Regions from separate parts of the Pseudomonas sp. S2_C11 genome, predicted to be linked through region 2. Evidence: riboswitches for the same ligand, from Rfam matches in the RefSeq annotation. Region 2 holds a riboswitch; each other region holds the start of a gene.
What was found. A riboswitch is a leader RNA that binds a small molecule or an ion and turns the genes downstream of it on or off. The one in region 2 is predicted to bind cobalamin.

Region 1 (2,256 bases), 950 kb from region 2:
GTTGATACACCGGCGCACCGCTCGCGCGCTCGAGGATCATCGGGTCGAGAAAGTCCGGACCGCATTTGAACACGCGCACCTTGCGCCCTTGGTTGCGATGCAAACGGGCGAGTGCGGCGGTGACGGTGGTCTTGCCCTGACCGGAGGCCGGCGCGGCGATCAACACCGCCGGGCAGTGACGTGGTTGCTTCAAAGTTCGACGCCTTTCTGCGCTTTGATCCCGGCCTGAAAGGCGTGCTTGAGCATGCCCATCTCGGTGACCGTGTCGCCCATCTCGATCATTTCCGGCTTGGCGCCGCGCCCGGTGACAACCACGTGCTGCATCGGCGGGCGCGCTTGCAGATCGCTGAGCACCTGATCGAGATCGAGGTAGCCGTGCTTGAGGGCGATGTTCAATTCATCGAGCACCACCAGACCGATCGAAGGGTCGCGCAACAATTCGCGCGAGACTTCCCAAGCGGCGGTCGCAGCGGCGATGTCGCGCTGACGATCCTGGGTTTCCCAGGTGAAGCCTTCGCCCATGACGTGGAAACGCACCTGCTCGGGGAAGCGGCGGAAAAACAATTCTTCGCCAGTGCTGTTGCGGCCCTTGATGAACTGCACCACGCCGCACTGCATGCCGTGGCCCATCGCGCGGGCGAGCATGCCGAATGCCGAGCTGCTCTTGCCTTTGCCGTTGCCGGTCAGCACCAGCACCAGGCCACATTCGTCGGGCGAGTTGGCAATGCGTTCGTCGATCACGGCCTTCTTGCGCTGCATGCGCGCCAGATGGCGTTCGTCACGCTCGGGGGAATCAGTCATGGGGGAGCTCTCCGTTGAGGCTGGATAACGGCGGGCAGGCAAAAGAATAGACGGCAAAAAGCCTGGCATCGCCCACCGTGATGCCGCTGAGATGGATCAGGCCGGTCTCCGGGCTCATGAGCGGCGTTTCGCCGGACTGCGCGCCTTCCCGCTTCTTTCGAGGCAGTGGCTCAAGGCGCAGTTTTCACTCATTTACCGTTGCGGGGGCAGCGCCGGGATCGTCGTGGCTTCGCTCGAAGACCACCCTCACCGGCTTCCCTGTTTCACTCTGTCGACGCTGGGCCACAGAGCACCTGAAACAAGCGGCGAAGGTTAGAGGGTTGGGGGTGGAGCGTCAATTGAAGAGGCGCTTTGCGCGCGAATAACTGCCGTTGATCCATTGTGCAGCGGCAATCTTGTGCCAGACTGCGACAAGTGATATCAAAGAGCCATGCTTTTCCCGAAAAGCCCACTACAACAATAAGGATGACGACGATGCAAGGCATGATCATCAGCAACCCGCGCCTGGAATTTCTGCGCCCGGTGCTGGAACGCTGGTTTGACTGTATCGATCGCTACAACACCGTACGCGGCGACAACGAAACGCCATATTGGCACGACGAGAAAGCCAATCTCGGCCTGCTCTCGGCAGCGGCGTGGATGGCTGAAATGGTCACGCTGAACGACACGGCCACGCGCAAACAGAACGAAGAAGGCGAACGCAATGCTCGCGCCGACCTGCTGATTGCCGGCGCCGAAGACCGCGCGTTCATTCAGGCCACGCAACGCTGGCCACGGGTCAACAACCTCAACCTGACCCAGGCACTGCTCGACGTCACCGCCGATGCCAAGCGCATCAGTTACGCCAGCGATCTCAAGCTCGGCTGCCTCTTTGTTGCTCCGCAAAAACCTCAGCACAGCGCCAGCCCCGAAGAATTGCAGGACATGGTAGACGACCTGCAAAAGGAACACACCTGCGCCGTGGCCTGGTATTTCCCCTACGCCTATCGCAAATTGCACAGCGACGCGGGCAACTATCATCCGGGCATCGCCATGCTGTTCAAGGAAGCCCGCGGTTGAGCAGTTGAACCATCGGGCCTGCGCCCTCCTCTATGTTTAGGAATGCATTCATAGGGAAGATCAGCAATGCGCAAGGCCCAACTCGCTCTTATCATCGCCGTCGCTGGCGGGCTCGCCGCCTGCGGTGAAACCTCCAGCCTGCAAGTCTCCGACGGCACCGGCCCGTCACCGAAACTGCCCGAACCGAACAAGACGCTGATCCCGACAGTCAACATCGCCCCGGCGGTGGGCTGGCCGGAAGGCGCGAAACCGACCGCAGCGGCCGGCACCCAGGTCGCCGCGTTTGCCGAAGGCCTTGATCACCCGCGCTGGCTCTACGTGCTGCCCAACGGCGATGTGCTGGTGGCGGAGACCAATGCGCCGCCCAAGCCCGATGACAGCAAAGGCATTCGTGGC
Region 2 (2,256 bases):
CATGGGTCCGTCGTGGGTCAATGGTCGGTGAGTCTGAAACTGGGGGTATATCCGTTGCTGCGGTAACGGCTTCTTATGGTTTCGCTCTTACAGCGAGTCCCTTTTTCAAACGCCAAAAAGGAACCAAAAGGCTTTGCCCCGGCGTACGGCCCGCTCGCTGGGGCTCGGGGTACCTTCGTTACGGGACCGATCCGGGCGCAGCGGCTACGGTTTGCTTCGCTGCACCTCCTTCCGCTGTGTACGACTGCGTCGTACGGTCGCTGCGCTCCCACCCCCGGATCGATCCCGTAACGAAGCCTGCCGAAGGGGCAAAAGATCAAAAGCCAGAGCAAAAGCAAAGGCAAAGGCAAAAGCAAAAGATCGCAGCCTTCGGCAGCTCCTACAGTTGGATCGCGCACCAGCTCAAGAACAGGTCGGCTGTCAGGCCGCCTTCGCGAGCAGGCTCGCTCCCACAAAAGCAAAAGCAAAGCAGCGCAGCTGCCCGCGGCGAAGCCGCCCCACTCAACAATGAGCGTTAGCTCGGGTGCTCTTGATCTTGATCCACCGGCGACGTCGGAAGGCTGAGTGGAGGGATTGATCCGGGCGTGGGAGCGCAGCGACCGTACGACGCAGTCGTACACAGCGAGTGTAGGTGCAGCGAAGCAAACCGGAGCCGCTGCGCCAGGATCAGTCCCGGAGCGAAGGAACCCGAGCCTGCGAGGGCCGAACGTAGGAGCAAGCCTTTTTGGGTGCTTTTTCGGCGTTTGGAAAAAGTGCCTCGCCGTAAGGGCGAAACCGTAATCAGCAACACCCGCAGCAACGGATATACACACAAAAACATCAGAAAAATCCCCCACTGCAGCACCGAAAACTCCCCGGAAATTGACTAAAAACCCAAACCCATGTTCTCCTGCCCACCTTGTTACGGGTGCCCTTCACAGGGTGAAACGGGAAACCGGTGAATCATGTGCTTTACTCAAAGCCATGTCAGTCCGGTGCTGCCCCCGCAACGGTAAGCGAGCGAAGCGTCAGATCCACTGTGCCCCGGCATGGGAAGGTGATGCTTGCAGGTCGGCGACCAGCCAACCCCTCGCGAGCCCGGAGACCGGCCCGCAACACCCAGCGCGCGCAAGCGCCGCTGAACACAAACAAACCCGCGGTGGGCGGGCGCTGTTCGAAATCCCTGCGTGCCCGGCCCGCAGGGATTTTCATGCGCTCTGTTTACCCGCTGACATTTCAGAGGGAAGCGCTATGTCGATCATCAGTAACACCGTCAGCCACACTGACCACATCTCCAGCAGCACCACACTCGGCCAACGCGTCGCCGCCGCCCTCTTCGCCTCGATCCTCGGTGCCAGCCTGGTCTGGTTCGCCGGTTTCTCGCACATCGAAGCGGTGCACAACGCCGCCCACGATACCCGCCACAGCGCCGCGTTCCCGTGCCACTGAGGCCTGCCGAAATGATCAAGCGTATCGCGCAAACCGCAGGCTTCACCGGCTTGCTGGCCGCCCTGCTCCTGACCCTGCTGCAGAGTTTCTGGGTATCGCCACTGATTCTGCAGGCCGAATCCTTCGAGAAATCCGAACCGGTCGCGCAAGTCCACGAACACGCCGCCGGCACCGCCGCCCACAGCCATGATGGCGAAGCCTGGGAGCCGGAAGACGGCTGGCAGCGCGTGGTCTCGACCACTGGCGGCAATCTGGTGGTGGCGGTGGGTTTCGCCCTGATGCTCGCCGGCCTGTACACCTTGCGCGCGCCGACCAAGACCTCGCAAGGGCTGCTCTGGGGTCTGGCCGGTTACGCCACGTTCGTTCTCGCGCCGACCTTGGGCCTGCCACCTGAATTGCCGGGCACTGCGGCTGCCGATCTGGCATCGCGGCAGATCTGGTGGATCGGCACCGCCGCTTCGACCGCGGTCGGTCTGGCACTGATTGCCTTCAGTCGTCACTGGCTGATGAAGCTTCTCGGTGTGGCGATTCTCGCCGTGCCGCATGTGATCGGCGCGCCGCAACCGCAGGTGCATTCGATGCTCGCTCCAGAGGCACTGGAAACCCAGTTCAAAATCGCTTCGCAGCTGACCAACGTCGCGTTCTGGCTGGCCTTGGGCCTGATCAGTGCATGGTTGTTCCGCCGCAAAAGCGCAGGCCCATATCAGGCATGACCGATGACCGCGCAGCGCCGACCCTCGTGGTCGGCCTCGGCTGCCAGCGGGGCTGCCCGGCCAGTACGTTGCGTGCGTTACTCGATCAAGCGTTGCAGGCGCACCGCATCGAGCT
Region 3 (2,256 bases), 690 kb from region 2:
CCGCGACCAGCGCGCGGGTCAGGCGATAGTTCCAGACAATGCCTTCGTCGATCGGGTCGAGCACATAACCGGCGCCCCACAGCTTGTTCGCCAGCACCTGCAACACCACGCTCGGCTCGATCGAAGTCTCGCCAATGGCCACGCCGCCGATCAGCGCGACCGACAGCGTCAACAGCACCAGCAGCAAACGGATCAGGCGTCTGCTCATGGCGACAGGTCGTAGCCGTTGATGGCGCTGGCCAGTTGTTCGAGGCCGTCGAAGGTGCGCAGGCTGGCCTGCATGGCCATGGCGTCAAGGATGATGATGCGGTTGTGCTTGACCGCATCCATGTTGCGCGTCACCGGATCACTGCGCAGGAAGGCGAGTTTCTTCTGATAGTCGTCCGCCGGGAAACGCCGACGATCCATGCGCGCGATCACCAGAAACGTCGGGTTGGCCTTGGCGATGGTTTCCCAGCCGACGGTTGGCCATTCTTCATCCGACTCGACGACGTTGCGCACGCCGAGGGTGCTGAGCATGAAATCGGGAACGCCTTTGTGCCCGGCCACGAAAGGCTCGATGTCCATCTCGGCGCTGGAGAACCACACCAGGGCGCTGACGTCTTTGCGCTGCTGCTTTTTCGCGGTGGCGATCGACTGCGCGAGGCTGGCTTTGAGCTGCTCATTGAGCTGCTCGCCACGCGCCTGCACGTCGAAAATCGCCGCCAGTTGGCTCACGCTTTTGTAGATGCTGTCGATGCGAAACGGTGCCAGCCGCGTCCCGTCCGAACCAACGAGGTTGTCCTTGGCTTCGCAATCGGAGGGCAGCAGATAGGTCGGAATCTTCAGTTCATGAAACTGCTCGCGGGTGCCGACCGCGCCTTGCGGGCCGACCATCCATTCCAGCTCGACGGCAACCAGCTCCGGGCGTTTGGCGATCACCGCTTCGAAACTCGGCTCGTTGTCGGCGAGGCGCTCGATCCTGTCGTTCTGTGCTTTGTATGTGCCCAGCACATCGTTGAACCACAGCGAAGTGCCGACGACTTTGTCGCCCAGGCCCAAGGCATAGAGCATTTCCGTGCCGGCCTGGCCGATGGTAACCGTGCGCGCAGGCGCGTGCTGAAAGGTCAGGCTGCTGCCACAGTTTTCGACGGTCAGCGGATACGCAGTCGGCGCCGCTTGCGCCAGGGGGCAAAGATTCAGAGTGGTGAGCAGGGTGGCAACGCGGGGCAGCAGCATGGGGCAGTCTCCAAGGGAACCGTACGGGAGCGGGCGGGTACGGTTGGAAACACACCTCGGGCGCGGTCGTGGAAACTGCGCAAGGCCGGCACGGGGAAAATGCGCACGGCACGATGTCCTTCCCGGACACCCCGCCGGTTAGTCAGTCGCTGTGCCGGCAGGTCTCCTGACTGATGCGTCATTGCCACGCTCCGGCCTTCCCGGGATTCACCCAGTGGCAGTCGAGGAGCAGGCTCGGCACCTACAGTTGCGGGGGCAGTTCCGATTGATGCGTGGAGCACCTCGGATTCCCTATTAATTCCGTGTGGAAACCGGCGCGGGCATGGTAGTCGATCAGGCCGCTGATGGGGAGCCGAATCTGCTTTGGTAGGAGCTGCCAAAGGCTGCGATCTTTTGATCTGGTCTTTAACGGGCAAGATCAAAAGATCGCAGCCTTCGGCAGCTCCTACACGGGTGCGTGTTTGCGTGGCGAAGCGTTTGCAATCCGAGGGTAAGCTTGGCTAATATACGTTCCATATACACATCGTATCGGATTCATATATGGGCATCGTAAAAATCTCAGAGGACATGCACGAGAACCTGCGTATCTCCAGCAACGCCCTCAGCCGCTCGATCAACGCGCAGGCCGAGCACTGGATGCGCATCGGCATGCTCGCCGAGCTGCATCCCAATCTCGACCACAGCGCCATTTGCCGCCTGCTGATCCGCGCCGAACAGAATGGTGGGCTGGATCTGCAACAACTGACTCAGGAAGCCGTCAGCGCATGAGAAACCAGATCAAGATCAACACCCCGGCCGACATCGAAAAATCCCGCGCCGCCGGCAAACTCGCCGCTGAAGTGCTGGCAATGCTGGTGCCGCATGTGAAGGCTGGCGTGACCACCGATGAGCTGGATCGACTGTGCAACGATTACATCGTCAATGTGCAGAAGGCGGTGCCAGCCAATGTCGGTTATCACGGCTTTCCGAAAACCGTCTGCGCGTCGGTCAACGATGTGGTGTGCCACGGGATTCCATCGGGTACGCCATTGAAAGACG

Region 1: linked by a shared signal. The riboswitch ahead of cobO (cob(I)yrinic acid a,c-diamide adenosyltransferase) and the one ahead of AB4N48_RS11990 (CbtB domain-containing protein) in region 2 are both predicted to bind cobalamin.
Region 3: linked by a shared signal. The riboswitch ahead of AB4N48_RS09130 (ABC transporter substrate-binding protein) and the one ahead of AB4N48_RS11990 (CbtB domain-containing protein) in region 2 are both predicted to bind cobalamin.

The regions. Positions count from the first base shown of each region.
Region 1 covers NZ_CP162765.1:3,611,302-3,613,557, forward strand. Annotated here, with positions in the region: gene AB4N48_RS16290 (cobyrinate a,c-diamide synthase) at 1-193, opposite strand, end outside; gene cobO (cob(I)yrinic acid a,c-diamide adenosyltransferase) at 190-801, opposite strand; cobalamin riboswitch at 884-1,113, opposite strand; gene AB4N48_RS16300 (hypothetical protein) at 1,276-1,860, shown strand; gene AB4N48_RS16305 (PQQ-dependent sugar dehydrogenase) at 1,927-2,256, shown strand, end outside.
Region 2 covers NZ_CP162765.1:2,660,720-2,662,975, forward strand. Annotated here, with positions in the region: cobalamin riboswitch at 889-1,107, shown strand; gene AB4N48_RS11990 (CbtB domain-containing protein) at 1,231-1,428, shown strand; gene AB4N48_RS11995 (CbtA family protein) at 1,440-2,141, shown strand; gene AB4N48_RS12000 (cobalamin biosynthesis protein) at 2,138-2,256, shown strand, end outside.
Region 3 covers NZ_CP162765.1:1,974,743-1,976,998, forward strand. Annotated here, with positions in the region: gene AB4N48_RS09125 (FecCD family ABC transporter permease) at 1-208, opposite strand, end outside; gene AB4N48_RS09130 (ABC transporter substrate-binding protein) at 205-1,218, opposite strand; cobalamin riboswitch at 1,358-1,549, opposite strand; gene AB4N48_RS09135 (ParD-like family protein) at 1,759-1,986, shown strand; gene map (type I methionyl aminopeptidase) at 1,983-2,256, shown strand, end outside.